Regions from separate parts of the Yersinia intermedia genome, predicted to be linked through region 1. Evidence: predicted binding sites of a transcription regulator. Region 1 holds the regulator's gene; the other holds the start of a gene.

Region 1 (15,701 bases):
ATCGGCATCCATCAACGGATCTGGGCGGTGAATCAGCAACAAATCAAGATAGTCAGTATGCAAATGGGCCAATGATTGCTCAGCACTGGTAATGATATGTGAACTATCGGTGATGTAGTGCCCCAACGCATGTTCTGGTTTAGCCGTGGTGGCAATACCACATTTGCTCACCAACTCCAGTTGGTCACGCAAGGACGGTTTAAGGCGCAATGCTTGCCCGAACGCCTGTTCACACTGATAACCGCCATAAATGTCAGCATGATCTGCCGTGGTAATACCCAATTCAATATGCTGTTCGATAAAGACCAACAATTGTTCAGGCGACATGCCCCATTCCATCAGCCGCCAATAACCGCAAATCATACGTGAAAATTCAGGTCCAAGCGGAGCCAGTTGGCTACGTGTATCCATTATTAGCTACCTCATCTGTTTATCTGCCTATAAGCATACACAACCGACGGCAAGGTTAAATCCTCCCTGAACCATCAATTAAAGGCCAAACGGGGGCTTAGCGCTAAAATAGCCAGAAATGTCAAAGTTTGAGACAAGGTTGCGGTGAATTAGAACAAGGATGGTTGTTCCGGTAATGGCTCATCCGGTTGTTTATTGCCACGCTGCAAACGCAGTAGCCGTTGGCGACATAAACGCAGTACATCCCGTTTTTGCGGATCACTCATTTTCATCCAATTAAAGCGCTCATCCCTGCTACGCAGGCAGCCACGACAAAAGCCACGGTCATCTGTTTGGCAGATACCACGGCACGGGCTAGGAATGTCGAAAAACTCAAGTTGCTGAGACACTGTGCCTCCTGCGGCTGATACTTTAATTGAAGACTGCTTCACCACGGCTGGCAAGCTCAATTTGTTTACTGTTGTAAAAATCCTCCGTCAACGCTGGCCGCGGCCATTAACGGCTAAGGTTATCTTAAGTTTCATTCGATACCATTCAGGTAATTAGTGAACCGTAGGATTCCATTTTCACAATGAATGTTCGACATAAGTTACAGTGTAACGGACTGAGCTTTATTCTGGCCAGCGCACTCTTTTTCACCTTGGCACATAACGCATTATTTATTGCAAAAGCCTGGTCGCTGATCCATTTTGACAGCAGTGACAGCTATCTCTTCGCCGCAACAATTCCGGTGGTGATCTTCTGTGCACTGAACATCATATTTAGTCTGTTAGCAGTGCCTTTACTGCATAAGCCCATCATTATTTTCTTTCTATTGGGCAGCGCAGCAGCAAACTATTTTATGTTCAGTTATGGTGCCGTCATTGACGCCAACATGATGCAAAATGCCTTTGAAACCAACTCGCAGGAGGCCACCGCTCTCTTTACTCCCCGTATGGCGCTTTGGCTGCTGGTAGCGGGTATCATTCCTGCCATTGTGGTCTGCTTTGTCCGTATTCGGGTCACCCGCCCATGGTGGTATATGTTGGGGCTACGTGCAGCAAATATTTTGGTATCTGCCGTTGTTATTCTGTTGGTCGCCACACTATTTTATAAAGATTACGCATCGTTGATTCGGAATAACAAAAGTATCGTTAAAATGTTAACCCCATCAAACTTTGTCAGTGGCAGTTTTCAATTCGCCAAACACAAATATTTTACCAGTAATATGCCACTGGTCACCCTTGGTGAAGATGCCCATAAAGGCCCATTAATTAGCGGACAACCAAAGAAAACGCTGGTCATTTTGGTGGTAGGTGAAACCGCCCGCGCAGAAAATTTCTCTTTGGGTGGCTATGGGCGAGAAACCAATCCGCGCCTGAAAAAACAAGATGTTACCTATTTCAGTAAAGCATCATCTTGCGGAACTGAAACTGCGGTTTCAGTGCCATGTATGTTTTCGAATATGGCACGCGAAAATTATGATGCTACCCTTGCCAGCCACCAAGAGGGCTTAATGGATATTCTTGCCCATGCGGGTTTGAATGTTTTATGGCGCGAAAATGATGGTGGTTGTAAAGGTGCCTGCGATCGTATTCCACATCAGGATGTTACCCAACTGCAACTCACCACTGATTGTGAGAACGGGGTCTGCTTAGATAACGCATTACTGTATAAGTTAGATAATTATATCAATGGGCTACAAGGTAACGGCGTTATCGTCTTACACCAAATGGGCAGTCACGGACCGGCTTATTATCGCCGTTCAACGCCAGAGATACGTAAATTTTCTCCTACCTGTAATAGCAACCAAATTCAGGATTGCAGCCCGCAGGAATTGGTCAATACCTACGATAACTCTATTCTTTATACCGATGCGATGCTGGATAACACCATTAAGTTGTTGCAACAACACAGTAATAACTTTAACACCGCGCTGGTCTATCTCTCTGACCACGGTGAGTCATTAGGCGAAAATGGTATGTATTTGCATGGTACCCCTTATATGTTCGCCCCCAGCCAGCAGACACATATACCATTCTTAATGTGGTTATCTCCTGAATATACAAAAAGCTTTAGCATTGACCGTCAGTGTTTATCTGCCAGTGCACAACATGATGAAATATCGCAAGATAATCTTTTCCATACCTTATTAGGCATGATGAATGTTCAAACCACTGAATATCAGTCAGCGCTAGATTTACTACAGAAATGCCGAAACCAGGGCGAAAGAATCAGTCAAAAAAGTCCGTAAAGAGTTGATACCTGAAAGTGACCTTGATGCCAGCGATCCCCTCCGCTGGCATTTTTTTCTTGACCTAGACCGATTGGTCTATTACGCTCTTCGACATGAACAAAATACAGCACGCGCACATAGACACTCGTGAACATCTGTTAGCAACCGGTGAGAACCTTAGCCTGCGTCTTGGCTTTAATGGTATGGGTCTCAGCCTGTTACTGACCACGGCGGGCATACCTAAAGGTTCGTTTTATCACTATTTCCGTTCGAAGGAAGTTTTTGGTGAGGCGATGCTACAGCGTTACTTTGATAGTTACGACGCTGAAATGGAAAGCCTGCTAACCCATTCGCAAGGTGATATGCGCCATCATCTGCTGCACTATTTTGCTCAAGCTATTGCTAACTATTGTGGCAGTGAATGCCACAATGCTTGTCTGGCGGTTAAACTCTCAGCAGAGGTAAGTGACTTATCCGAACCCATGCGACATGCGTTGGATATTGGCACAGCCCGTGTGATTGGTCGTTTGCAAGATGCCATTGAAGCCGGTATTGCCGAAGGCTCACTGCGCATTACGCTCTCACCGGCGGCAACGGCTGAAACACTGTATGCCTTGTGGCTCGGTGCTTCACTGCGGGCGAAGGTGAAACGATCGGTTGCTCCGCTGACCTGTGCGCTAGAAAGTATCGAACTGATTCTACAACCAGCCCAATAATCCAATGATTCTGAATCTAACACTTTCGTTTGTCAGAATTTACCCAGCCGCTAGTCGACTGGTCTATTAATATAGGATGCACCATGAAGACTGCTAAACTGTTCTCCCCTTTGAAAGTTGGCGCGCTCACTTTGCCGAACCGTGTATTTATGGCTCCGTTGACTCGCTTGCGCAGCATTGAACCGGGTGATATACCAACCCCTCTGATGGCTGAATATTATCGTCAACGGGCCAGCGCGGGTTTGATTGTTACCGAAGCCACCCAGATTTCTTTCCAGGCGAAAGGCTATGCGGGTGCACCAGGGTTACACACTCAGGAACAGTTAAACGCATGGAAAAAAATCACGCAGGCGGTGCATGACGAAGGTGGACATATTGCCGTGCAGTTATGGCATGTTGGCCGTATCTCACACAACACGTTACAACCGGGCCAGCAAGCCCCTGTGGCACCTTCGGCCATTGCCGCAGATACCCGCACCACGGTACGCGATGAAACAGGAGCCTGGGTCCGCGTTCCCTGCTCCACCCCGCGCGCGCTAGAAACAGAAGAGATCCCTGGCATCATTAATGATTTCCGCCAGGCAACGGCTAATGCTCGCGAGGCTGGCTTTGACTATATTGAACTGCATGCAGCCCACGGCTACCTGTTGCATCAATTTATGTCTCCGGCATCCAACCAACGTACCGACCAATACGGTGGCAGCATTGAAAACCGTACCCGTCTAACGCTGGAAGTGGTTGATGCCACGGTAGCCGAATGGGGCGCTGAACATATTGGTATCCGTATCTCACCATTGGGGCCATTCAATGGCTTGGATAATGGTGAAGATCAGGAAGAGGCGGCGCTGTATCTAATTGACGAGCTAAACAAACGTCATATTGCTTATCTGCACATCTCTGAGCCAGACTGGGCCGGCGGTAAACCTTATTCTGACGCATTCCGTGATGCCGTCCGCGCTCGCTTCCAAGGCGTTATTGTGGGTGCTGGTGCATACACCGCTGAAAAAGCAGAAGACTTGATAGAAAAAGGATTTATCGATGCAGTTGCCTTTGGCCGTAGCTATATTTCTAACCCAGACCTGGTGGCCCGCCTGCAACAACAGGCACCGTTGAATGAGCCAGATGGCGATACTTTCTATGGCGGTGGTGCGAAGGGTTATACCGACTACCCTACCCTGTAATTTGTCCGTAAATTAAATCATTAAATAACAGCCAGTTAGATTAACACTCTGACTGGCTGTTTTGTTTTTTGGCTGCACGTGGGATAACGCGAGAAAACGGCGCAATCGTATCCGGTACGGATGATTGTCCACAAGAGTGCTAACGGGAGAATGCACTAAATAGATCTTCACATCATAGCCAAATATCAGAAGAGTGAAGGTAGTGAGCAGGATGATATTACTATATGATTATGAATCAGTTTTGATTTATAATGATTTTAAAACTTTAAACTGTTGATTACAAAGAGGTATTATGAAACGCTTACTCCATACCATGATCCGCGTTGGTGACCTGCAACGTTCTATCGATTTTTACACTAAGGTATTAGGGATGCGTTTACTGCGTACCAGCGAAAATACGGAGTATAAATACTCGCTGGCTTTTGTCGGTTATAGCGATGAAAGTGAAGGTTCAGTGATTGAGCTGACCTATAACTGGGATGTAAATAGTTACGATATGGGGACTGCATTTGGTCATCTGGCGCTCGGCGTGGATGATGTCGCCGCTACCTGCGACCAAATTCGTCAGGCGGGTGGTAATGTCACCCGTGAAGCTGGCCCGGTAAAAGGCGGTAATACCATTATTGCTTTTGTCGAAGATCCCGACGGCTATAAAATCGAGTTAATCGAGAATAAGAGCGCCGGACACGGCCTTGGCAACTGATTAGCATCAAGGCACCTAAGGTGCCTTTTTTCTCATCGCGATATCCCCCCTGCATCCCGCGCTAAAATTTGACATAATGCGCGCTGAATTCGATGAAGATAAGAAACTGATGGTAGATAAAAGTGACCTTAACGCCCTAAGTGGCCGTTTTCGTGGGTATTACCCCGTTGTAATTGATGTGGAAACCGCCGGTTTTAATGCGCAAACTGATGCATTATTAGAAATTGCTGCGGTAACCTTGCAGATGAACAAGGATGGTTGGTTACTGCCGGATGAAACGCTGCATTTCCATGTAGAGCCGTTTGAAGGCGCCAATCTGCAACCAGAAGCACTGGCATTTAATGGCATTGACCCAACCAACCCTTTGCGTGGTGCAGTGAGTGAGCATGATGCTTTACACGCCATTTTTAAAGCCGTACGTAAAGGGCTAAAAGATCAAGGCTGTAACCGGGCCATCATCGTGGCACACAACGCCAACTTTGATCACAGCTTCGTGATGGCTGCGGCTGAACGCGCCAGTTTGAAGCGTAACCCGTTCCACCCCTTTGCGACCTTTGATACTGCGGCGCTCAGTGGGTTGGTGTTGGGGCAAACCGTTCTGGCAAAAGCCTGTCTGACGGCAGGTATTCCGTTTGATAGCAGCCAGGCGCATTCCGCATTGTATGACACCATGCAAACGGCAAAATTATTCTGTGAACTGGTTAATCGCTGGAAGAAACTGGGTGGCTGGCCGATACCGGCTGGGGAATCCGAATAGCGCAGTGTTCATGAGCTAAGATTGTTCATGAGATAAAAGGCGACAATTTTACTTTCAAAAAAGGTGGCCCAAAGGCCACCTTTTTATTTTTCACTGAAAACATCCATGCCCTATTCTGCGGCAGGTTTTTCTTCTGATGAACGGTATTTGTCAGCGGTCTCTTTCAATAACTGCTGTAGTTCGCCACGCTGGTACATTTCCATCAGAATGTCACAACCGCCTACCAGTTCACCATCAACCCACAGTTGTGGGAAGGTTGGCCAGTTAGCATATTTTGGCAGTTCCGCACGGATATCCGGGTTTTGCAGGATATCAACATAAGCAAAGCGTTCACCACAGGCAGACAGCGCCTGCACAGCCTGAGCGGAGAAACCGCAGTTTGGCAGCTTAGGTGAACCCTTCATATAAAGCAGGATTGGGTTTTCTGCTATCTGGCGCTGAATTTTATCAATCGTCGTCATTTCTTGCTTCCTCAAGCCCTATAGTGGCTACAACAATTACGCCTACTGGAATAGGCCCTTATTGCTCAATTTAATTATTACATCCGGCCTATTGTAGCGACTGTCACTACTGGAATAAAACGCCATCTTTTGCAGGGGCTTTACTCTATGGCCGAATGGTTATATTGTCAGCTACAAATATATGCATTTAGAATAACATTTTTGATCCCACTAATTCACTATTATCTTCTTTATGGGGCTCTTAAGAATACTTGCTGTTATGACTACAGTAATTAGCATGGCAAGTCAGTTACATGTGAATGGCACATCAGTAGATACCCGATTTGGCTCGTATTTATGCTAATCTGCGCAGGGAGTGAGAGTAACGCCCCCAGCAAATTCAAGTACGAAGGACATAACTCGTTGACGTATGGTTGATTTAAGGCCATTAGACGTGTGAAAAAACGGCAATTACTCATTCATTAATGTTTTCTCACAATATCGATTAAAATCATGTCGCTCTGCGCTTTTTTATATCGTGAGTTTCGGCAATACTGTGACTCTTCATATTCATCTTAGGGCAAGGTTGGTAGCGTTATTATGCGTTTAATATTTACGCTGTTTGTGCTGCTGTTTACCCAGCTATTTTTAAATTTGGCGCATGCGTCACCGCAGGCTCACGTCTCGGCTGAGCAGAAGAAAGGACAGGTCAGCCAGGCCAGCCCGGATGATCGTAAAAAGCGTAAAGCCGATAAAAGCAGCAAAAAAGTAAAAGTCGCCAACACTAAAACCACCTCGGGCAAAGTGACAACGGCTAAAACAGCGGCCAGCAACGATAAAAAGAAAATTGCTGCCAACGCCACTAAAACGATGAAGAAAAAAGCACAAGAAGTCAGTAAAACCACGACAAAAAAAACCAATATTAAAACCGCAGCCAATAAAAAAGTGACCACAGTTAAAAAAACAGAAAAAGTCGCTTACGGCCGGCACAGAAATAAAACCCAAGGCAAAGCCGCTAGCGAATTAGTCGCTAATAGTAAAATTAAGCTCAGTCCGGCACATAAAAAACGCTATCAACATGCCAAGCAGACCGCGATGAGCAAACTAATGAAACAAGTTGGTAAACCTTATCGCTGGGGTGGCACCTCTCCTAATACCGGTTTTGATTGCAGCGGGCTTATCTATTACGCCTATAAAGACGTGATCAGAATAAAGATGCCACGCACGGCTAACGAGATGTATCACCTGCGTGACGCCGCCCCCGTAAAACGTGCTGAGTTGGAAAGCGGTGATTTAGTATTCTTCAATATTGCTAACCGTGGTGTCGCCGATCATGTGGGCGTCTATTTGGGTAATGGCAAGTTTATTCAGTCCCCGCGTACCGGCGAAGAAATTCGTATCAGCATGCTGGACAATGACTATTGGCAAGATCATTACGTTGGCGCACGCCGCGTGGTCACACCAAAAACCATCCGCTAAGACTTCAGTTTGCGCCCGGTAGCACCACCGGGTGCCTATAGCACAATAAGCCCCTTCACGTGTTAAACCCGTTGTATGACTTTCACGCTATCGCTCATCAAACAGTGAGGTTATCTCTGTCATTCCTGATGAAAGTTGTTAAGATTAATACCCACAACAAAAATACAACAATTAAGCTTTAACCGCTCTTCGCCACATAGCTGCCAACGGCAATTGATGTGATTTGAGGAGCAAACACCCTGAGCAACCCCGAAAGGAGAGAGCTATGTCTTTTGAATTACCGGCATTACCTTATGCGCAAAATGCGCTAGAACCCCACATTTCAGCTGAAACACTGGAATACCATTACGGTAAGCATCACAACACCTATGTGGTTAACCTCAATAATCTGATTAAAGGCACGGAGTTTGCGGGTAAGACGTTGGAAGAGATTGTAAAAACCTCTAATGGTGGGGTATTTAACAATGCGGCCCAAGTCTGGAACCACACCTTCTACTGGCATTGCCTGTCACCTAATGGTGGTGGCGAACCTACGGGTAAGGTTGCCGATGCTATTAATCAGTCATTTGGTTCTTTTGCTGAATTTAAAGCACAGTTTACTGATGCGGCAGTAAAAAACTTTGGCGCTGGCTGGACCTGGCTGGTTAAAAAAGCAGATGGCACGCTGGCGATTGTCAGTACATCTAATGCAGCAACACCACTGACCACCACTGATAAACCGGTGTTAACTGTCGATGTGTGGGAACATGCTTACTACATTGATTACCGCAATGCGCGACCAAAATACCTGGAGAACTTCTGGGCACTGGTTAACTGGTCTTTCGTTGAGAAAAATTTAGCCTGATACGGCGACAACAGACCGGCGCATTACTCGTAACAATAATTAAGGGCGGGTTTACCCGCCCTACTTATCACTTCACACCGGCAAGCGGCTCAATTAATTCATTACTGCCACGAAGCTAAAGACAATAATCATCGCCAGCGCACCAACAGTCGTAATCAGCGACATTTTCAGATTGGTATCCATAAAAACTCCTTAGCCGGTTAGTTTGTAGTAAGATAAAGGCACATAGTTAGTGTGTTAAATTATTTTCCCACAGTTCAGAAAAAAAATCTTGTGCTCATTACGCACTTTATAACTTTGATTACCCCTTTCACTTTTCCTCCAGATCAGACAAAATTCGCAGTTCATAACTGCATACCGACTAATAACGTCCAATAAATACTTTCAGACAACCCGCTGATTCAACTTCCCAGCCTAATATCGTGTTTGTGTCTGAGTGGTTTTCGAGTATTGCAGGCAAACGATTAACATAATACTTACCCTACTGTAACCGGTAAGCTTAGGAGTCATTCTTTTTATGGCAACGATTAAAGATGTGGCCAAACACGCGGGTGTGTCCACCACCACCGTTTCGCACGTTATCAACAAAACTCGTTTCGTCGCCGAAAACACGAAGGCTGCCGTGTGGGCTGCCATTAAAGAACTGCATTATTCGCCCAGCGCTGTGGCTCGCAGTTTGAAAGTCAATCACACCAAATCAATTGGTTTGCTGGCAACATCCAGTGAAGCACCTTATTTTGCTGAAGTGATTGAAGCCGTCGAAAACAGTTGTTACAGCAAGGGTTACACCCTGATTTTATGTAATTCTCATAATAATCTGGACAAACAAAAAGCCTATCTGGCGATGTTGGCGCAAAAACGTGTCGATGGGCTGCTGGTGATGTGTTCAGAATATCCTGAACAACTGCTAGGGATGTTAGAGGATTATCGTAATATCCCAATGGTCGTTATGGATTGGGGTACGGCTCGTGGCGATTTTACTGACTCTATTATTGATAACGCCTTTGAAGGTGGCTATTTAGCGGGCCGTTACCTGATTGAGCGCGGTCACCGTGACATTGGTGCTATCCCTGGTCAGTTAGCCCGTAATACCGGTGGTGGTCGCCATCAGGGCTTCCTGAAAGCGTTGGAAGAGGCCAATATCACACTGCGTGATGAATGGGTGGTGCAAGGGGATTTCGAGCCTGAATCCGGGTATAAAGCAATGCATCAAATTCTGACACAAAAGCATCGCCCAACAGCGGTATTCTGTGGCGGCGATATTATGGCCATGGGTGCAATATGTGCTGCTGATGAGTTGGGCCTACGGGTACCACAAGATATTTCGGTGATCGGCTATGATAATGTGCGTAATGCTCGCTATTTCTCGCCAGCACTGACCACGATTCACCAGCCAAAAGAGCGTTTGGGTGAAACCGCCTTTGCCATGTTACTTGATCGTATTGTCAGCAAACGTGAAGATCCGCAGACCATTGAGGTACATCCTAAACTGGTTGAGCGCCGCTCCGTTGCCGATGGCCCGTTCCGCGACTACCGCCGTTAATGCTCTTTCGCCGGTAGCATGCAACGCTACCGGTGCTAAGTTCGCGCAATCACCTCTTGCTCATTGAATGATAATTCACCGTCATCTTTCAGCCACTCAGCATTCAGCGTGACACTGTCACCCAAATACTCGAGTAGCCAGGCCAATGCGGGCGAGTGGTTGTTCTGCTGCCACGCCAAACAACATGGGCTATCGGGCAGCGGTTCTACCAACGTCAATGCCGCTAACTTCCCTTGTTCAATCAACGGCGACACCATGTGCGCTGGTACCATTCCAATGCATAACCCCGCACACAGGCAGTCGATTCCCGTTGCCCAGTCTGGAGCCACCAATCGCTGCTGGTTAGCTAAAGTCCAGGTGTCACGCTTAGGTAGGTTGCGGGCGGTATCCTCCAGACAGAGTGAGGGATAAGGCCGTAACTGATTATCACTAAGTGGCCCAGTTAACCGGGCTAAAGGGTGATCGATGCTCACCACACAATGCCAACTTAAAAAACCCATATCGCGAAAAACAAATCGCCCACCGACGGGGATCGCGCGGGTAGCACCTATGGCCATTTCCGCCTGCCCCTCCACCAGCGCATCCCACACACCGTTGAAGACTTCATAGCGTACCCGCAGCTCAATATCAGGAAAATGTCGATAAAAATCCAACACTAAGCGGCGACTACGCTGTGGCTTAACAATTTTATCTATCACTATATTTAACTGCCCACGCCAACCATTCGCCACTTGTTGGCATTGGCGGCGTGTGTTATTCATTTTTTTGATAACATCGCGAGCATCTTTAATAAAAACCACACCCGCTTCGGTTAATTCCACATCGCGATGACGCCGTTCAAACAGCGGGACGGCCAGCCACTCTTCCAACTGACGCACCGTGTAACTAATCGCAGACGGCACGCGGTGCAATTCTTGCGCAGCAGCACTGAAACTCCCGGTACGGGCTACTGCGTCCACCACATCCAGTGAATATTCAGACCACATTGTTTTTCACCTTTTCCATCACAAATTTGCTATCAAAATTTTTAACAGCATGGCGCAAATATTAGCGTTTCACAACCGAATTTCTCATCGATAGAATGCCCACCGCAATTAATTTTCAGTAACAGAAGTTTTGCCTGCAAAAATTATAATTTAGCCAACGTCATTGGCGCGGCAACTAGCACCTCTGCGGTTCCAAGGACGAAGGATATAAAGAGAAATAAAGAATGAAAACGTCGTCTGGTTTTATGTTCTATCTGGCCGGTCTGAGTATGTTGGGTTATCTGGCCACCGACATGTATCTGCCCGCTTTTGGCGCAATGCAACAAGAGCTACAAGCATCTGCCGGCGCTATCAGCGCCAGTTTAAGTATCTTCCTCGCGGGGTTCGCAATCGCTCAGCTTATCTGGGGACCTGTATCGGATAAGTTAGGCCGCAAACCGGTTCTGCTAGCTGGTTTGGGATTATTTGCCCTCGGCTGTCTGGGGGTTTTGTGGGTTGAAAATGCGACACAATTACTCATCCTGCGCTTCATTCAGGCAGTGGGGGTGTGTTCTGCTGCCGTGAGTTGGCAGGCGTTAGTGGTAGATCGGTATCGCGACGGCAAGGCCAATCGGGTGTTCGCTACCATTATGCCGTTAGTGGCGCTCTCTCCTGCATTAGCCCCGCTGCTGGGAGCCTGGTTATTAAACCACTTCAGTTGGCGTGCAATTTTTGTCGTATTACTGGCCGTTACACTGCTGCTGCTGATCCCGACGGCACGATTGAGCGAACGCAAAAAAACTGCTCAGGATAATGCGACACGAATTAGCACCAAAATCAGTTTCTGGCAGTTGCTTAAGTCGGCAACATTCAGTGGCAACGTGATGATGTTTGCTGCCTGTAGTGCCGGTTTCTTTGCCTGGTTAACCGGTTCACCTTTTATTCTCGGTGATATGGGTTATAGCCCGAATGTCATCGGATTAAGTTATGTCCCCCAGACCCTGGCCTTCCTGTTAGGCGGGTTTGGTTGCCGCAGTGCTCTTGCCCGGATCAAGGGCAACACCTTGCTGCCGTGGCTGTTGGCAGGCTATGCGGTCAGCATGATTGCACTTTATCTGATAGCAACGTTAACCACGCCGACCCTACTGACCTTACTTATTCCATTCTGCATAATGGCGCTGGTTAATGGTGCCTGCTACCCTATTATCGTAGCGAATGCATTAATGCCCTTTCCAGCGAACACAGGTAAAGCAGCCGCGCTGCAAAATACCCTTCAGCTTGGGTTGTGTTTTGTTGCCAGTATGGTGGTCTCGGCCTATATCAGCCAGCCATTGCTGGCAACAGTGACCGTGATGCTATCAACAGTGGTTCTGGCATTTTTAGGTTATGGCATTCATTGCTACGCATTGCGAAAAGAAAAAAATCATACTAATCCGGTAACCAAAGTCATCGGCATTACAGCAAAGCCGCAAGCGGATGAGACGTGATGTGCTTAGATAAGTAAGTAATTCGGGCGATAAACCGGTCGCAAACCGATTTGAAGGCGGCTTGTGGCGGCCTCAACGAGGCGAGGCCCAAGGATGAGCCGAATAACAAGCGCCGCTAACACAGCGGTAGCGCCATAGGTGAAGTGAATTAATTCCCAATGGAAATAGTCACTAAGGAACACGCGAGCCGGGGACGATTTATTATTGAGAAAGCGCCCCGGCAAGCCTATACTCGATTTAACCAGATACAATACCATTAAAAAAAAGCATTAACTTAAGTACCTTCTGGGCGCGTGGATTGCGTCACATTTACTCTTAAGGATGAGTTGCCCTAAACCAATTTTTATTAGGGTTTCTTCTTAATCTTCCTCTGTCCGTTACGGATATTAGACACCAAGGTCACGACAACCTTATTGGTATGAATCTGCATGTATCGCGGGTCATAAGTCAGAAGAAAGTGATGGAGAAGCTATGAGTTCATCCTGTATAGAAGACCAGAGTATTCAAGAAACCCCGTGGTTTCGCATTATACAAGAAATGCTGAACCGGGCTGATATTGAAATTAATGGCCCTCGCCCTTTCGACATTAGAGTTAATAACCCTGATTTTTTTAAGCGGGTATTGCAAGAAGGATCTTTGGCATTAGGTGAGAGTTACATGGACGGTTGGTGGGAATGTGACCGCTTGGATATCTTTTTCCAACGGGTTCTCAGAGCTGGACTGGAGCATCAACTTCCACACCATTTCAAAGATACTTTACGTATTGCTGCCGCGCGCATTATTAATTTGCAATCGAAGAAAAGAGCCTGGATTGTCGGTAAAGAACATTACGATTTGGGTAATGATCTGTTTAGCCTAATGCTTGATTCAAATATGCAATACTCTTGCGCTTACTGGAAAGATGCCACGACCCTTGAGCAAGCGCAGGAAAATAAACTGCGGATGATCTGCGAAAAGCTGCAATTGGCTCCGGGCATGACGTTACTAGACATCGGTTGTGGTTGGGGGGGCCTCGCCGCTTATGCCGCCAGGCATTACGGGGTTGCCGTTTCCGGTGTTACCATTTCGGCTGAGCAACAAAAACTGGCACAAAAACGCGGTGAAGGTTTGGACGTCACTATTTTGTTGCAAGACTACCGTGATCTGAACGAACAATTCGATCGGATTGTTTCTGTCGGTATGTTCGAGCATGTCGGGCCAAAGAACTATCACACCTATTTTGATGTCGTAAACCGCAATTTGAAGCCAGATGGCCTGTTCTTACTGCACACCATCGGCGCTAATCGTACCGATCTGAGTATTGATCCGTGGATTAATAAATATATCTTCCCCAATGGCTGCCTGCCGTCAGTAAAACATATTGCTAACGCCAGTGAGCCTTATTTTATCATGGAAGATTGGCATAATTTTGGCGCTGATTATGATCGCACCCTGATGGCGTGGTATGAACGTTTTCAAGCCGCGTGGCCAAGCCTGGCGGAGAATTACTCGTCACGATTTGAGCGGATGTTTAGTTATTATCTCAATGCCTGTGCGGGGGCATTCCGCGCCAGAGATATCCAACTGTGGCAAGTGTTATTCAGCCCGAACGGAGTGGATGGTGGGATTCGCGTACCGCGTTAAAAGTGAAAATAGGACAGGTATATTGACTCCCCTGTCCTATTCTTAATCACTTTATCTCGGTTAAGACCACGTTTATCCGTGAGTGACCTTATCAACTACCGGCGTAGCATGTACCATCTCCCGCTGCGCCAATACCCGCTCGACTGTGTCCACTACCGCCTGAGTTTGTGGATCTATTTCGATATTTACCCGATGCCCCAAACGCTTTTTACCTAATGTGGTACGCGACAGTGTTTCGGGTATCAGATGCACACAGAAACGGTTCCCGACGACCTCACCAATGGTTAGGCTGATACCATCAATGCCAATAAAGCCTTTGTGTAATACATATTTCATTAAATCAAAGCTGGGCATACGAAACCAGATCTGACGATTATTTTCTGATGTGTATATTTTGACAATTTCAGCAGTACAAATAATATGGCCAGACATGAGATGCCCACCAATTTCATCGCTGAATTTAGCCGCACGTTCCAAATTAACGGTATCACCAACCTTGATATCGCCCAAATTGGTAATGCGCAGTGTTTCCTTCATTAGATCAAAGCTAACCCGATTACCCTCAACGGCGGTGACTGTCAGACAGCAACCATTGTGAGCAACAGAAGCACCTAAGGCTAATTCAGGCAGCATCTCCGTTGGCATTTCTACTACATGTGTACGGAAATTTGATTTTTCCTCGATGGCAACCACCGGCGCGGTGCCTTGAACAATACCGGTAAACATACGCCATGCCTCTTATCAGTTATCTATAAAAAGAAAGATTCTCTGCCTTGATTTTGCCTCAGAAGATAAGGAAAACCAAACCACTTAGACTAAAAAAACAGATAAGCGGTATTTAGCTGATAATTAGCGACAAAGATTGCTTAAGCGCGATGAGCAGGTACAATCCTTTATAGTTTTTCCGCTATTTTATTTATCGCCCATTGCGCGATAAACAGTCGTTATTGAAATCATAACTAGGTTATACCCAAGTTACTTCGAGATACAGCTAGGCGGCAACCGCGTGAACCTCCAGGAGCTTAGATAACTAAGTGACGGGAGTGAGCAAGGGCAGCCAACACCCCTGTATATTGAAGGGCGACGGGTAGAGAAAGGTGCATACGTGCAGAAGTACATCGTCGAAGCGCGTAGCTTATTGGCTCTCGCTATTCCCGTCGTCATCGCGCAATTGTCTCAAACTGCCATGGGTGTAGTTGACACTATTATGGCGGGTTCTGTCAGTGCAACGGATATGGCCGCAGTAGCGGTGGGGACGTCTATCTGGTTACCGGCTATTTTATTTGGCCATGGTTTGTTGTTGGCACTTACCCCAACAGTTGCACAGCTCAACGGTT
Region 2 (15,701 bases), 1.7 Mb from region 1:
CCAACTCTTGTGTAGCAGTTATGGATGGCACTAAAGCTCGTGTGCTGGAAAACAGCGAAGGCGACCGCACTACGCCTTCTATCATCGCTTATACCCAAGATGGTGAGATTCTGGTTGGTCAACCGGCTAAACGTCAGGCTATTACTAACCCACAAAACACACTGTTTGCCATCAAACGTTTGATTGGCCGTCGTTTCCAGGATGAAGAAGCACAGCGTGATAAAGATATCATGCCGTATAAAATCGTGGCAGCCGACAATGGTGATGCTTGGGTTGAAGTAAAAGGCCAGAAAGTTGCACCACCACAAATTTCTGCTGAAGTTCTGAAGAAAATGAAGAAAACAGCGGAAGATTTTCTGGGTGAACCAGTAACTGAAGCTGTTATCACCGTACCGGCTTACTTCAACGATGCTCAGCGTCAGGCAACTAAAGATGCTGGTCGTATCGCAGGGCTGGAAGTAAAACGTATTATCAACGAACCAACCGCAGCGGCACTGGCCTACGGTCTGGACAAAGAAGTTGGTAACCGTACTATCGCGGTTTATGACCTCGGTGGTGGTACTTTCGATATCTCTATTATCGAAATCGACGAAGTTGACGGTGAAAAAACCTTCGAAGTTCTGGCAACCAATGGTGATACTCACCTCGGTGGTGAAGACTTTGATAGCCGTCTGATCAACTACCTGGTTGATGAATTCAAGAAAGACCAAGGTATGGATCTGCGTACCGATCCACTGGCAATGCAGCGCCTGAAAGAAGCCGCTGAAAAAGCAAAAATCGAGCTGTCTTCAGCTCAACAGACCGATGTCAACCTGCCGTACATCACGGCTGATGGTAGCGGTCCAAAACACATGAATATCAAAGTGACCCGCGCTAAATTGGAGTCACTGGTAGAAGATTTGGTTAATCGTTCTATTGAACCACTGAAAGTGGCTTTACAAGATGCTGGCCTGTCTGTTTCCGATATCCAGGACGTTATCCTGGTAGGTGGTCAGACTCGTATGCCAATGGTTCAGAAGAAAGTTGCTGATTTCTTCGGTAAAGAACCACGTAAAGACGTTAACCCAGATGAAGCTGTAGCAATTGGTGCAGCAGTGCAGGGTGGTGTTCTGTCTGGTGAAGTGAAAGACGTTCTGTTATTGGACGTTACCCCACTGTCACTGGGTATTGAAACCATGGGTGGTGTGATGACCCCGCTTATCACTAAAAACACCACTATCCCAACTAAGCACAGCCAGGTGTTCTCTACTGCAGAAGACAACCAGTCTGCGGTAACCATCCATGTGCTGCAGGGTGAGCGTAAACGTGCTCAGGATAACAAGTCTCTGGGTCAGTTCAATTTGGACGGTATCCAGGCTGCTCCTCGCGGTATGGCGCAAATCGAAGTGACCTTCGATATCGACGCCGATGGTATTCTGCATGTGTCTGCTAAAGACAAGAATACCGGTCGTGAGCAGAAGATCACCATCAAGGCATCTTCTGGTTTGAATGAGGAAGAGATCCAGAAAATGGTACGTGATGCTGAAGCTAACGCAGAAGCAGACCGTAAGTTTGAAGAGCTGGTTCAGACCCGCAACCAGGCTGACCATCTGATTCACGGCACCCGTAAACAGTTGGAAGAAGCCGGCGACAAACTGCCAGCAGAAGACAAAACTGCGATCGAAGATGCTTTGAAAGCGCTGGAAGCTGCTCTGAAAGGCGAAGACAAAGCTGAAATTGAAGCGAAAACTCAGGCTCTGGTGCAAGTTTCTGGCAAATTGCTGGAAATGGCTCAGCAGCAGCAAGCGGCCGCAGGCGGTGATGCTGGTGACACCAGTGCTAAGAAAGAAGACGACGTTGTAGACGCCGAATTCGAAGAAGTAAAAGACAAAAAATAATCGCCCTTAAGCGGGCACAGCAGTGGTAGGCCTTACTGTTGCTGGAAACCAGCACGGGCGTCGAGGAAACTCTACGCCCGTGCACGCATGTTAAGGGTAGGAAAAAAAGAGAATGGCGAAGAGAGATTATTACGAGGTTTTAGGCGTTAAAAAAGACGCTGATGAACGTGAAATCAAAAAGGCCTATAAACGCCTGGCAGTAAAGTATCACCCGGACCGTAATCAGGACGAGAACGATACCGGTGAAAATTTCAAAGAAGTTAAAGAAGCTTACGAAATTCTGACTGACCCACAAAAACGTGCAGCATACGATCAGTATGGTCATGCAGCCTTTGAACAAGGTGGTATGGGCGGCGGCGGTTTTGGTGGTGGCGGTGGTGCTGATTTTAGCGACATTTTTGGTGATGTTTTCGGTGATATCTTTGGTGGTGGTCGCCGTCAACGTGCTTCCCGTGGTTCCGATCTACGCTACAACATGGATCTGACCCTGGAAGAAGCCGTGCGCGGTGTGACTAAAGAAATCCGCATCCCAACGCTGAATGAATGTGATGTTTGCCATGGTAGTGGCGCTAAGCCGGGGAGTTCACCTGTCACTTGTTCGACTTGCCGTGGTGCAGGTCAGGTACATATGCGTCAAGGGTTCTTCACCGTCCAGCAGGCGTGTCCTACTTGTCACGGCAATGGTCAGATCATTAAAGATCCTTGCAACAAGTGTCATGGGCATGGCCGTGTTGAAAAATCAAAAACACTGTCGGTTAAGATCCCCGCAGGTGTTGATACCGGTGACCGCATTCGCTTAAGCGGCGAAGGTGAAGCAGGCGAACATGGCGCGCCAGCAGGTGATTTATATGTTCAGGTGCAAGTTAAAGCGCACCCAATCTTCGAACGTGAAGGCAATAACCTGTATTGTGAAGTGCCAATTAACTTTGCGATGGCAGCCTTGGGCGGCGAGATTGAAGTCCCAACGCTGGATGGGCGGGTTAAGCTGAAAGTTCCTGCGGAGACCCAAACCGGCAAGCTGTTCCGCATGCGTGGCAAGGGTGTTAAATCTGTACGTGGCGGAAGCCAGGGTGACCTGTTATGCCGTGTTGTGGTTGAGACACCAGTCCATCTGAGCGAAAAACAGAAACAGCTACTGCGCGAACTGGAAGAGAGTTTCGTCGGAGCTGCGGGCGAAAAAAATAGTCCCCGCTCCAAAAGCTTCTTAGATGGCGTTAAGAAATTCTTTGACGACCTGACTCGCTGATCAATGGGTTGTTAACCGGCGAGTAAAGCGCAAGAAAACTAAAAATCCTCGATTAACCTCGGGGATTTTTTTCATCTCCGACTGACTATTATGTGTGAACCAGATCATTAATAGATCGGTTTTCCCGATCATTTAATGCAATAAAAACGACTTTTTTCGAGTTGAAGACTATTCTAAAATTGATGCATTGATTCGCCGAGCACAGGCTCACTGTCCGATGTAAGGAGTTATTCATTGTGACAAACATGATCCGTCAATTTTTACGCCAAGAGGCTGCTGGTGGGCTGATTCTAATTTTTGCTGCCACCGTCGCCTTATTTATGGCTAACAGCCCCTTATTTAGCATTTACCAATCATTTCTTGATGTACCGGTATCGGTAAAGATAGCCTCGCTGGATATCAGTAAGCCACTATTACTGTGGATTAATGACGGTTTAATGGCGATATTCTTCCTGGTTGTCGGGCTGGAAGTTAAACGCGAGCTGATCGAAGGCTCGTTGGCTGGCCGCGATAAGGCGGTATTCCCAGCGATTGCAGCATTAGGTGGTATGCTGGCACCGGCTTTGATTTATCTATTATTTAACGGTGCTGATGAGGTTACCCGCCAGGGTTGGGCAATTCCGGCGGCTACTGATATCGCCTTTGCGTTAGGTGTAATGGCCCTGTTAGGAAACCGAGTTCCAACCAGCCTTAAAGTCTTTTTACTGGCACTGGCCATTATTGATGACTTGGGTGTCATCATCATTATTGCGTTGTTCTATACCCATGCGGTTTCACTACAAGCCCTGACAATTGCTGCCGCGGCTATTGCGCTACTGGCATACATGAACTGGCGTGGAGTAGGGAAGACATCAGCCTACCTACTGGTGGGATTAGTATTGTGGGTCTGCATCCTCAAATCAGGTGTGCATGCGACCTTAGCCGGTGTCATTGTCGGCTTTATGATACCGCTGCATACGAAAAATAATCGTTCGCCGTCAGAATCGCTCGAACATGGTTTGCACCCATGGGTTGCCTACTTAATTCTGCCATTGTTTGCATTTGCCAACGCGGGGGTTTCGTTGCAAGGGGTTTCTCTCTCTGGGCTGACATCATTGCTGCCGTTAGGGATAGCAAGCGGCCTATTTATCGGTAAGCCACTGGGGATTTTCCTCTTTAGTTGGCTAGCGGTTAAGTTTGGGGTGGCTAAACTACCTGACGCAATAAACTTTAAGCAGATTTTTGCTGTATCAGTGCTCTGTGGTATTGGTTTCACAATGTCGATATTTATTGCTTCATTGGCATTTGAAGGCGCGGAGCAGGCCCTGACAACGTATTCTAAACTCGGAATATTGTTAGGTTCGACCATCGCCGCTATTGTCGGTTACAGCTTGTTGCGTATGGCCTTGCCGGCGAAAAGAAAAGCGGTGAATTAATCGGCTTTTACACTGATGGCGTTTTATCACCGCCGGTGTGAGGGTAATGACACCGGCGGTTTTGTTTGGCAATTCCTGACTCACAGTTAGTGTGGTCTCAGAACAAGGACCGTTTGTCGTGGATGGAGCCATGTATCTGCCCGCGATATGTTAAGGGGATAACAACATGCGAATGTCACATATCAATTTCAATCATCTTTATTACTTTTGGCAGGTCTGTAGAGAAGGCTCTGTTGTCGGTGCAGCCGAGGCGTTATTCCTAACGCCACAAACAATTACCGGGCAAATTAAAGCGTTGGAAGAGCGCCTGGGCGGTAAATTATTTAAGCGCCAGGGGCGAGGCTTGGTGCCATCAGAACTGGGGCAGTTGGTCTTTCGTTATGCGGATAAAATGTTCATGCTCAGCCATGAAATGCTGGATATCGTTAACTACCGTAAAGAAGCTAATCTGTTGTTCGATGTGGGTGTGGCCGATGCATTATCCAAGCGTTTAGTGAGCCAGGTACTGGAAACGGCCGTCGTTGAGAATGAAAAAATTCATCTGCGCTGTTTTGAATCGACCCACGAAATGCTGCTGGAGCAGTTAAGTCAGCACAAGCTGGATATGATTCTGTCCGATTGTCCGGTTGATTCCAGCCAACAAGAAGGGTTGTTCTCTGTTAAGTTGGGCGAATGCAGCGTGAGTTTTTATTGTCGTCAGCCTATCCCGGATTTACCTTTCCCTGCTTGTTTGCAGCAAAAACGTTTGCTGATACCGGGCCGTCGTTCCATGCTTGGGCGCAAATTGTTGAATTGGATTAACAGCAAAGGGCTACAGGTAGAGATTCTGGGGGAGTTTGATGACGCGGCACTGATGAATGCTTTCGCTATTTATAACAATGCTATTTTTGTCGCACCGACAATGTACGCTGCTGATACCTATGCTAAAGATGACCAGATTGTTGAAATTGGCCGCTTAGACAGTGTGCAGGAAGAGTATTACGTGATTTTTGCCGAGCGGATGATCCAACATCCGGCAGTACAACGAGTATGTAACAAAGATTTTTCCGCGCTTTTCAGCGGCTAACTATCCCCGTCATCTTTCAATATGCAGGAGTGTTGGCTGCCATCACTCCCCCAATCCATTGAGTTATCTCAACTCCTTGGATTCATTTCGTTGCCGCCTACCTGCAACTCGAAATCTATAGGGTATAGATCGGGCTGACAGTAAAGAGGTTAAATTGTAAGCAATATCAATCATTGGATATAAAAAAACCGGCCTAGGCCGGTCTTTTTACTAAGCAATCGACGTAATGCAATTACTGCATTGCGTTGATTTGCGCGACTAAGTTTGACTTATGGCGCGCTGCTTTGTTTTTGTGGATCAGACCTTTACAGGACTGACGATCCACGATTGGTTGCATTTCATTAAATGCTTTTTGCGCTGCGTCTTTATCGCCAGCTGCAATTGCCGCATACACCTTCTTAATGAAGGTACGCACCATTGAGCGACGGCTAGCGTTATGCTTGCGGCGTTTCTCAGACTGTACGGCGCGTTTCTTAGCTGATTTGATATTAGCCAAGGTCCAACTCCCAAATATATTCTATTGAGGACAATTCAAAGGCCGAGGAATATGCCCTTTTAGCCTTCGTTTGTCAATGGATTTGTGCAAATAAGCGCCGTTTGTACGGGCGGCACTTGCTACGTTGTGATGGAGCGGGATTTTACCAGCTTCACACTGCGGAATACAGTCTTTCGAAAGAAAAATCCACAGTTCACTGCCTTGAAGGGATTCGACGGTGGTTCTTGTAAAAATCTCAGCCTGCTTCTGTATTCAAACTCCGTGCGCATTCTACAGGATAAAGTGAGTAAAAGGGATTTTACCTGCACAATATTGGCAAAATGGTATGACTTTCGGTTAAAGGTACCAATCGCGGGTTAACCTTAAGGGCTGTACAAGGTATAATCCGGCGATTTCCACTGTTTTGAGCCAGCTATGGAGCTAATTCGCGGTATACATAATATCCGGGCACGCCACCATGGTTGCGTGCTAACTATCGGTAACTTTGATGGTGTCCATCGTGGACATCAGGCCTTATTGGAGCAGCTAAAGCGTGAAGGTCGGCGCTTAGGGTTGCCCGTAATGGTTATGATATTTGAACCGCAACCTCTGGAATTGTTTGCAGCGGACAAAGCACCAGCAAGGCTGACACGCCTGCGGGATAAAGCCAGATATCTGGCCGAGGCCGGCGTTGATTATCTGTTGTGCGTAAAATTTGATCCGCGTTTTGCCGCTAATACTGCGCAAGCTTTCGTTGCCCAGTTGCTGGTAGATAAGTTGGGTGTTAAGTTTTTAACTGTTGGTGATGATTTCCGCTTTGGCGCAGAGCGTCAGGGGGATTTTCAGCTGTTACAACAAGCCGGTGCTGAATTTGGTTTCGATGTTATCAGCACAGATAGCTTTTGTGATGGTGGGTTGCGCATTAGCAGCACCGCTATTCGTCAGGCACTGTTTGATGATGATTTGGTGTTGGCTGAGGCGTTGCTTGGCCACCCCTATAGCATTTCCGGCCGAGTGGTTCATGGTGATGAGCTGGGGCGGACGATTGGCTTCCCCACGGCGAATTTGCCGTTAAAACGTTTAGTCGCTCCGGTGAAAGGAGTGTATGCGGTTGATGTGTATGGCTTGGGTCCAGAGCCATTACCCGGTGTTGCCAATATTGGCACCCGGCCTACCGTTGCTGGTGTTCGCCAGCAGCTAGAGGTTCATCTGCTGGATGTAACTATGGATCTTTATGGGTGCCATATTGACGTGGTGCTCCGCGCGAAATTGCGCAACGAACAGCGTTTTGCTTCGCTCGATGCCCTGAAGCAGCAAATCGCCCATGATGTGGTGACGGCCCGAACATTTTTCGGGCTAAAGACACCGGTTTAATATTTCTAGCCGAAACGGAACCGAGAATCTAATGAGTGACTACAAGAATACCCTGAACTTGCCTGAAACAGGGTTCCCGATGCGCGGCGATCTGGCTAAGCGTGAACCTGACATGCTGAAACGTTGGTATGAGCAGGATCTGTACGGGATTATTCGTACGGCCAAGAAAGGTAAAAAAACCTTTATTTTGCACGACGGCCCTCCTTATGCGAACGGCAACATTCACATTGGTCACTCTGTTAACAAAATTCTCAAAGACATTATTGTTAAATCGAAAGGAATGGCGGGTTACGACTCTCCTTATATTCCAGGGTGGGACTGCCATGGTTTGCCGATCGAGTTAAAAGTTGAACAGTTAATTGGTAAACCGGGCGAGAAAGTCAGTGCCGCAGAGTTCCGTGCTGCCTGCCGTAAATATGCTGCTGAACAGGTTGAAGGCCAGAAGAAAGACTTCATCCGCCTGGGCGTATTGGGCGATTGGGACCATCCTTATCTGACGATGGATTTCAAAACTGAAGCCAATATCATTCGTTCATTAAGCAAAATCATTGATAACGGCCACCTGCACAAAGGCGCGAAGCCAGTGCATTGGTGTACCGATTGCGGTTCGTCACTGGCTGAAGCAGAAGTTGAATATTACGATAAAACCTCACCTTCTATCGATGTGCGCTTTAATGCCGTCGATGTAGCGGCAGTGAGCGCCAAATTTAATGTTGCGGCGATTAACGGCCCGATTTCACTGGTTATCTGGACGACAACTCCGTGGACCTTGCCCGCTAACCGTGCGATTTCACTGAATGCTGAATACATTTACCAACTTGTCCAGGTCAATGGCGAATGCCTGATTCTGGCAGAAGACCTGGTTGAAAGTGTCATGAAGCGCGCAGGTATTGCTGAATGGACGGTATTGGGGAGCTGCAAAGGTTCTGATTTAGAACTGCTGCGTTTCAATCATCCGTTTATGGGCTTTGATGTGCCGGCAATTTTAGGCGATCACGTCACACTGGATGCCGGTACTGGTGCGGTTCACACTGCACCTGGTCACGGCCCGGATGACTTTGTTATCGGCCAGAAATACGGTTTGGAAGTTGCCAATCCGGTTGGTCCAAATGGCTGCTATTTGGCGGGGACGTATCCTGGTCTGGATGGCATGTTCGTCTTTAAAGCCAACGATGTGATTGTTGAGTTGCTGCGTGAAAAAGGCGCACTGCTGAAAGTTGAAAAACTGGTTCACAGCTACCCGTGCTGTTGGCGTCATAAAACACCTATTATCTTCCGTGCTACACCACAATGGTTTATCAGCATGGATCAGAAAGGCCTGCGTAAGCAGTCGCTGGAAGAGATTAAAGGCGTGCAATGGATCCCGGATTGGGGTCAGGCGCGTATCGAAACCATGGTGGCAAACCGCCCGGACTGGTGTATCTCGCGTCAGCGCACTTGGGGCGTGCCGATGTCCCTGTTTGTGCACAAAGAGACTGAAGCACTACATCCACGCAGTACCGAGCTGATGGAAGAAGTCGCTAAGCGCGTTGAGCAAGACGGTATTCAGGCATGGTGGGATCTGGATCCTGCGGACATCCTGGGTGCTGATGCTGCCGATTACACCAAAGTGCCAGACACCTTAGACGTATGGTTTGACTCCGGTTCAACCCACTCGTCGGTGGTTGACGTGCGCCCTGAGTTTGGTGGTCATAGCCCGGATATGTATCTGGAAGGTTCTGACCAACACCGTGGCTGGTTTATGTCTTCACTGATGATTGCAACCGCGATGAAAGGCAAAGCGCCTTATCGCCAAGTGCTGACCCACGGTTTTACCGTTGATGGTCAGGGGCGTAAAATGTCCAAATCCATCGGTAACACCATCAGCCCGCAAGATGTGATGAACAAACTGGGTGGTGATATTCTGCGTCTGTGGGTGGCATCAACTGATTACACCGGTGAGATCGCGGTTTCTGACGAAATCCTCAAACGCTCTGCTGACTCTTATCGCCGTATCCGTAACACTGCGCGCTTCCTGCTGGCAAACCTGAATGGGTTTGATCCTGCGCTGCATCAGGTGAAACCGGAAGAGATGGTAGTAGTGGATCGTTGGGCAGTCGGCCGCGCCCAAGCGGCTCAGGCCGAGATCATGGAAGCGTACGAAAATTACGATTTCCACTTGGTGGTGCAGCGCTTGATGCAGTTCTGCTCGGTTGAGATGGGATCCTTCTATTTGGATATCATTAAAGACCGCCAGTACACCGCGAAAGGTGACAGTGTTGCCCGCCGCAGTTGCCAGACCGCATTGTTCCATATCGCAGAAGCATTGGTGCGCTGGATGGCACCTATTATGTCCTTTACCGCAGATGAGATCTGGAACCAACTGCCCGGCAGTCGTCCACAGTATGTCTTCACTGAAGAGTGGTATGACGGTCTGTTCGGGTTGGCGGGTGATGAAAGTATGAACGATACTTTCTGGGCCGAGCTGTTAAAAGTCCGTGGCGAAGTCAACAAGGTGTTAGAGCAAGCCCGTAGTGATAAGCATATCGGTGGTTCATTGGAAGCGGCAGTCACCTTGTTCGCTGAGCCTGAACTGGCTACGCGGTTGAACAGCTTGCAAGATGAATTACGTTTTGTGCTGTTGACCTCTGCCGCAAAAGTCGCTCCTTATGCCGATGCGGGTGATGATGCGCTGCAAAGTGAATTGATTGCCGGGTTGAAAATCACCTTTAATAAGGCTGATGGTGAGAAGTGCCCGCGTTGCTGGCATTACACTCAAGATGTCGGTTTGGTGGCGGAGCATGCAGAATTGTGCGGCCGCTGTGTCACTAACGTTGCCGGAGACGGTGAAGAGCGTAAGTTCGCCTAATGAGTAAACCTATTTGTTCGACCGGATTGCGCTGGTTATGGCTGGCGGTATTGGTGGTTATTTTGGATCTCAGCAGCAAACAGTGGGTCATGACCCACTTTGCCCTGTATGAGTCAGTGCCGCTGATCCCTTTTTTCAACCTGACCTACGCACAGAATTTTGGCGCAGCTTTTAGCTTCCTTGCCGATAAAAGTGGCTGGCAGCGTTGGTTCTTTGCGGGCATCGCTATTGGTATTTCAGTGATACTCATGGTGCTGATGTATCGCTCTACTGCCAAACAACGCCTGCTCAATTGTGCTTATGCTCTGATTATCGGTGGGGCATTAGGTAACTTATTTGATCGCATGGTGCACGGTGCGGTGATCGATTTTATCGATTTCCACGTCAATAACTGGCATTTCCCAACCTTTAACATCGCCGATACCGCTATCTGTATCGGTGCTGCGTTGGTTATCTTTGAGGGTTTTTTAAGCCCTGCTGAAAAAACGGCCATGAATAAAGGTGAATGAGATGTCTGAGCGTGTACCAGGTAATCAAGTACAAGACCATTTTGTACAAGACAAGAGCGCCGTATTGGTGCACTTCACTCTGAAACTGGAAGATGGTTCAACGGCGGAATCAACACATATTCACGGCAAACCTGCGCTGTTTCGTTTAGGCGATGACAGCCTTTCTGATGCACTTGAGCAGCAGTTGATAGGTTTGAAAGTGGGTGATAAACATGCTTTCACCTTGCAGCCTGAAGATGCGTTTGGTTTGGAAAGCCCTGATCTGATTCAGTATTTTACCCAGCGTGATTTTGCTCAAACCGGTGTGCCAGATGCCGGTACTATTATGCTATTTACCTCCCGCGATGGCAGTGAAATGCCAGGCGTGGTGCGGGAAGTGGCGGAAGAGTCTATTACTGTTGATTTCAATCACCCGTTGGCAGGGCATTCCATTAGCTTTGAAATTGAAGTGCTGGAGATTGACCCCCAACAGGAGGCAATGCATGCAGATATTGCTGGCTAATCCACGCGGTTTTTGTGCCGGAGTTGATCGGGCTATCAGTATTGTTGAACGCGCGATCGAAATGTATGGCGCGCCAATTTATGTGCGCCATGAAGTGGTACACAACCGTTATGTGGTTGATAGCTTGCGTGAGCGCGGTGCTATCTTTATTGAGGAGATAGCAGAAGTGCCAGATGGCTCTATTCTGATTTTCTCAGCCCATGGCGTGTCGCAGGCTGTGCGAGCAGAAGCTCGTGAGCGCAAGCTGACGATGCTGTTTGACGCAACCTGCCCATTGGTGACCAAAGTTCATATGGAAGTCGCACGCGCTAGCCGCAAGGGTAAAGAAGCCATCTTGATAGGGCACGCTGGTCACCCGGAAGTGGAGGGTACCATGGGGCAATACAGCAACCCGCAAGGGGGCATGTATCTGGTTGAATCACCTGATGATGTATGGGCTTTGCAGGTTAAAGATGAGAACAATCTGTGCTTTATGACACAGACGACTTTGTCGGTTGATGATACCTCTGCAATTATCGATGCCTTGCACCAGCGTTTCCCGAAGATTGTCGGTCCACGCAAAGATGATATCTGCTATGCCACGACCAACCGGCAGGAAGCGGTGCGCAATCTGGCTAATGATGCTGATGTTGTCTTAGTGGTTGGCTCGAAAAACTCCTCTAACTCTAATCGGTTGGCTGAGTTGGCACAGCGGATGGGTAAACCTGCTTATCTAATTGATTCAGCAGCGGATATACAAGAGTTATGGTTGCAGGGTGCGGCACGTATTGGTGTTACTGCTGGCGCATCTGCTCCTGATATTCTGGTTCAACAAGTCATCGCACGCTTGCAAGCTCTTGGTGCTGGTGGATCTATCGAACTCAGTGGCCGTGAAGAGAGTATCGTTTTCGAAGTACCTAAAGAGTTACGTGTCGATGTAAAACAGATCGACTGATTGATATCGTGCTTCAGCGTTAAAAAGCAGCCCTCAGTGGCTGCTTTTTTATGGGTATATTTCACCATAACTGCATGAATATGCGAAATAACCGCACTATGCCAGATGAAGTGTTTCCGAGTATTTTACCCTAAATAATTCGAGTTGCAGGAAGGCGGCAAGAGAGATACAAATTGGTCGGGAACCGATTTGAACGCAGCCAACGCACATGCAGCTTGAAGTATGACGGGTATGTAAGGAATTAAGTGGTTTCACTGATAAAAGCACGCGTATATCATTTTTTTCTAATACAGATTAAATAGGCTGGCAGAGTCCATAGCGGGCGGCTAATCTGAACCTTGGTCAGGGTAGATGACACAATATGAGAGGAAGTATGACTGATTCAACAATTCGTATCGCTGTTGTCGGCGCGGGTGGCCGTATGGGCCGACAACTTATCCAGGCAATTACTCACACTGAAGGTGTGGTGCTGGGGGCTGCTGTTGAACGTGTCGGATCCACATTAGTGGGGAGTGATGCCGGCGAACTGGCCGGAGTGGGGTTGTTAAACATCACAGTAAGTGATGATTTATCTGACGTAGTTGATCATTTTGATGTGTTGATCGATTTTACCCGGCCTGAAGGCACGCTGGCGCATTTAGCCATTTGTCGTCAATATCGTAAGGCGATGATAATTGGCACGACTGGCTTTGATGATGCAGGTAAAGAAGCAATCAGGGTTGCGGCAACGGACATTGCTATTGTGTTCGCTGCCAACTTCAGTGTTGGGGTCAATGTGGTGCTAAAACTGCTAGAGAAGGCAGCGAAAGTGATGGGCGACTATACCGATATCGAAATAATCGAAGCACATCATCGGCATAAAGTTGATGCGCCTTCAGGTACCGCGCTGGCGATGGGGGAAGCAATTGCTGACTCACTAGGGCGTTCACTGAAAGATTGTGCAGTTTATAGCCGTGAAGGTCATACCGGTGAACGCAAACCTGGCACCATCGGTTTCGCAACTGTGCGTGCTGGCGATATCGTTGGAGAGCATACGGCTATGTTTGCTGATATTGGTGAGCGTGTTGAGATCACACACAAAGCGACCAGTCGTATGACTTTTGCCAATGGCGCGGTTAAATCGGCTGTTTGGGTGTCAACGCGCAGTAATGGCTTATTTGATATGCGTGATGTACTGAATTTGAATGAACTTTAAAGGTGTAAAGCACAGCCAGTGATGTGGTTGTTTTTATCATAATCGTTTGATAACAGGGCAATATTTTATTGTCCTTTTTTATTTGTTTTAATAAATAATTGTTTCATTATTAATTGTTTGTATAACCTTTATTTATCTGTGTTTTTGTCTGTTTTTTTGTCTTTTAATCCCTTCCTTGGTCATTGGCCCTGATTTTTACTGCTCTGGAACGATATTTCTCAGTCACTACACCTCGCAACCGTTTACTATGTTAAGTTAGCATGTGTTTTTACCGCTATAATCCCCTCATTTTAATGAGAACGGTAAAAAACAGAGAAAAAATGGCACTTTGGCTAGACAAGAGCGTCACTCATCATTAAAATGCGCCCAATTTGCCAAAAATTAGCTTTGAGGGCGGTTTTTGCATTGATTTAGATCGCTAGATATGAATTAATATGCAAATAATGTGACTGTTTATTCCTTGGAGGATGTTTTGATTAAGTCAGCGCTATTGGTTCTCGAAGACGGAACCCAATTTCACGGTCGGGCCATCGGGGCAGAGGGTACGGCAGTGGGGGAAGTGGTCTTCAATACGTCAATGACCGGTTATCAAGAAATCCTCACTGATCCTTCCTACTCCCGCCAGATCGTTACTCTTACTTATCCTCATATCGGCAATGTCGGCACTAATGCCTCCGATGAAGAATCCTCCGCAGTACACGCCCAAGGTCTTGTTATTCGCGACCTGCCTTTGATTGCCAGCAACTACCGTAATGAAGAAGGCTTAGCTGAATATCTCAAGCGCCACAACATTGTTGCGATTGCTGATATCGATACGCGTAAGCTGACACGTTTGCTGCGTGAGAAAGGGGCACAAAATGGCTGCATTATTGTGGGTGACTTGTCTGATGCCGCTTTAGCACTCGAAAAGGCGAAAGCATTCCCAGGCCTGAAGGGGATGGATCTGGCAAAAGAAGTGACCACGAAAGAGCGTTATGACTGGTTACAAGGTAGCTGGACTCTGGAAGGTGACTTACCTGCGGCAATGCAACCAGAAGATTTGCCCTTCCATGTAGTGGCATACGACTACGGCGTGAAGCGCAATATCCTGCGCATGCTGGTGGACCGAGGCTGTCGCCTGACGGTCGTTCCTGCACAGACACCGGCAGAAGAAGTGCTAAAACTGAACCCAGATGGCATTTTCTTATCCAACGGCCCAGGTGACCCAGAGCCATGTGATTATGCTATCGCGGCTATCAAGCGTTTTCTGGAAACCGACATTCCGGTGTTTGGCATCTGCTTAGGCCACCAATTGCTGGCGCTGGCCAGTGGCGCAAAAACAGTGAAAATGAAGTTTGGTCACCACGGTGGCAACCACCCGGTGAAAGATTTAGATGCCGATTGCGTGATGATCACCGCACAGAACCACGGTTTTGCGGTAGATGAAACCACATTGCCATCCAACCTGCGAACTACACATGTTTCTTTATTCGATGGTTCTCTGCAAGGGATTCATCGCACTGATAAAGCCGCATTTAGCTTCCAGGGGCACCCAGAGGCCAGCCCAGGTCCACATGATGCAGCGCCATTGTTTGATCACTTTATCGAACTGATTGAAGCTTACCGCGCAACAACTGCAAGCCGTAACAGTAGCCATACCAATAAATAATCAGGAGCCTCAAACCATGCCAAAACGTACAGATATAAAAAGCATCCTGATTCTGGGCGCTGGCCCAATCGTTATCGGCCAGGCCTGTGAGTTTGACTACTCTGGGGCTCAGGCTTGTAAGGCACTGCGTGAAGAAGGCTACCGTGTCATTCTGGTGAACTCCAATCCGGCAACCATCATGACTGACCCGGAAATGGCCGATGCCACTTATATCGAGCCAATCCACTGGGAAGTGGTACGCAAAATTATTGAAAAAGAGCGCCCGGATGCAGTGCTGCCCACCATGGGTGGTCAAACCGCACTGAACTGTGCGCTGGAACTGGAGCGCAAGGGCGTTCTGGCTGAATTCGGTGTCACCATGATAGGTGCCACTGCCGATGCTATCGATAAAGCAGAAGACCGCCGTCGCTTTGATATCGCGATGAAGAAAATTGGTCTGGATACTGCGCGTTCAGGTATTGCGCACAATATGGAAGAAGCTCTGGCTGTAGCGGCTGATGTGGGCTTCCCTTGCATTATCCGCCCCTCTTTTACTATGGGTGGCACCGGTGGCGGTATCGCGTATAACCGTGAAGAGTTTGAAGAGATTTGTGAGCGCGGGTTAGATTTATC

The links. Region 1 encodes PurR, which represses purine synthesis genes. Its sites were predicted from a motif close to CANGCAAACGTTTGCNTG; they were not measured.
Region 2: carA (glutamine-hydrolyzing carbamoyl-phosphate synthase small subunit) is a predicted target of PurR. The motif match lies at 13,673-13,690, and genes of this name have one in related genera.

What each region holds. Positions count from the first base shown of each region.
Region 1 is NZ_LR134116.1:2,208,112-2,223,812, reverse strand. It holds gene EL015_RS10150 (aldo/keto reductase) at 1-411, opposite strand, end outside; gene EL015_RS10145 (DUF1289 domain-containing protein) at 561-800, opposite strand; gene eptA (phosphoethanolamine transferase EptA) at 983-2,644, shown strand; gene EL015_RS10135 (TetR/AcrR family transcriptional regulator) at 2,740-3,342, shown strand; gene nemA (alkene reductase) at 3,426-4,523, shown strand; gene gloA (lactoylglutathione lyase) at 4,816-5,226, shown strand; gene rnt (ribonuclease T) at 5,336-5,983, shown strand; gene EL015_RS10115 (Grx4 family monothiol glutaredoxin) at 6,094-6,444, opposite strand; gene EL015_RS10110 (C40 family peptidase) at 7,024-7,902, shown strand; gene sodB (superoxide dismutase [Fe]) at 8,168-8,746, shown strand; gene cydH (cytochrome bd-I oxidase subunit CydH) at 8,840-8,929, opposite strand; gene purR (HTH-type transcriptional repressor PurR) at 9,264-10,289, shown strand; gene punR (DNA-binding transcriptional activator PunR) at 10,325-11,275, opposite strand; gene punC (purine nucleoside transporter PunC) at 11,500-12,741, shown strand; gene cfa (cyclopropane fatty acyl phospholipid synthase) at 13,213-14,364, shown strand; gene EL015_RS10075 (riboflavin synthase) at 14,437-15,090, opposite strand; gene EL015_RS10070 (MATE family efflux transporter) at 15,470-15,701, shown strand, end outside.
Region 2 is NZ_LR134116.1:3,926,270-3,941,970, reverse strand. It holds gene dnaK (molecular chaperone DnaK) at 1-1,877, shown strand, start outside; gene dnaJ (molecular chaperone DnaJ) at 1,990-3,123, shown strand; gene nhaA (Na+/H+ antiporter NhaA) at 3,360-4,538, shown strand; gene nhaR (transcriptional activator NhaR) at 4,705-5,604, shown strand; gene rpsT (30S ribosomal protein S20) at 5,837-6,100, opposite strand; gene ribF (bifunctional riboflavin kinase/FAD synthetase) at 6,515-7,453, shown strand; gene ileS (isoleucine--tRNA ligase) at 7,485-10,301, shown strand; gene lspA (signal peptidase II) at 10,301-10,810, shown strand; gene fkpB (FKBP-type peptidyl-prolyl cis-trans isomerase) at 10,812-11,312, shown strand; gene ispH (4-hydroxy-3-methylbut-2-enyl diphosphate reductase) at 11,293-12,246, shown strand; gene dapB (4-hydroxy-tetrahydrodipicolinate reductase) at 12,620-13,441, shown strand; gene carA (glutamine-hydrolyzing carbamoyl-phosphate synthase small subunit) at 13,914-15,089, shown strand; gene carB (carbamoyl-phosphate synthase large subunit) at 15,106-15,701, shown strand, end outside.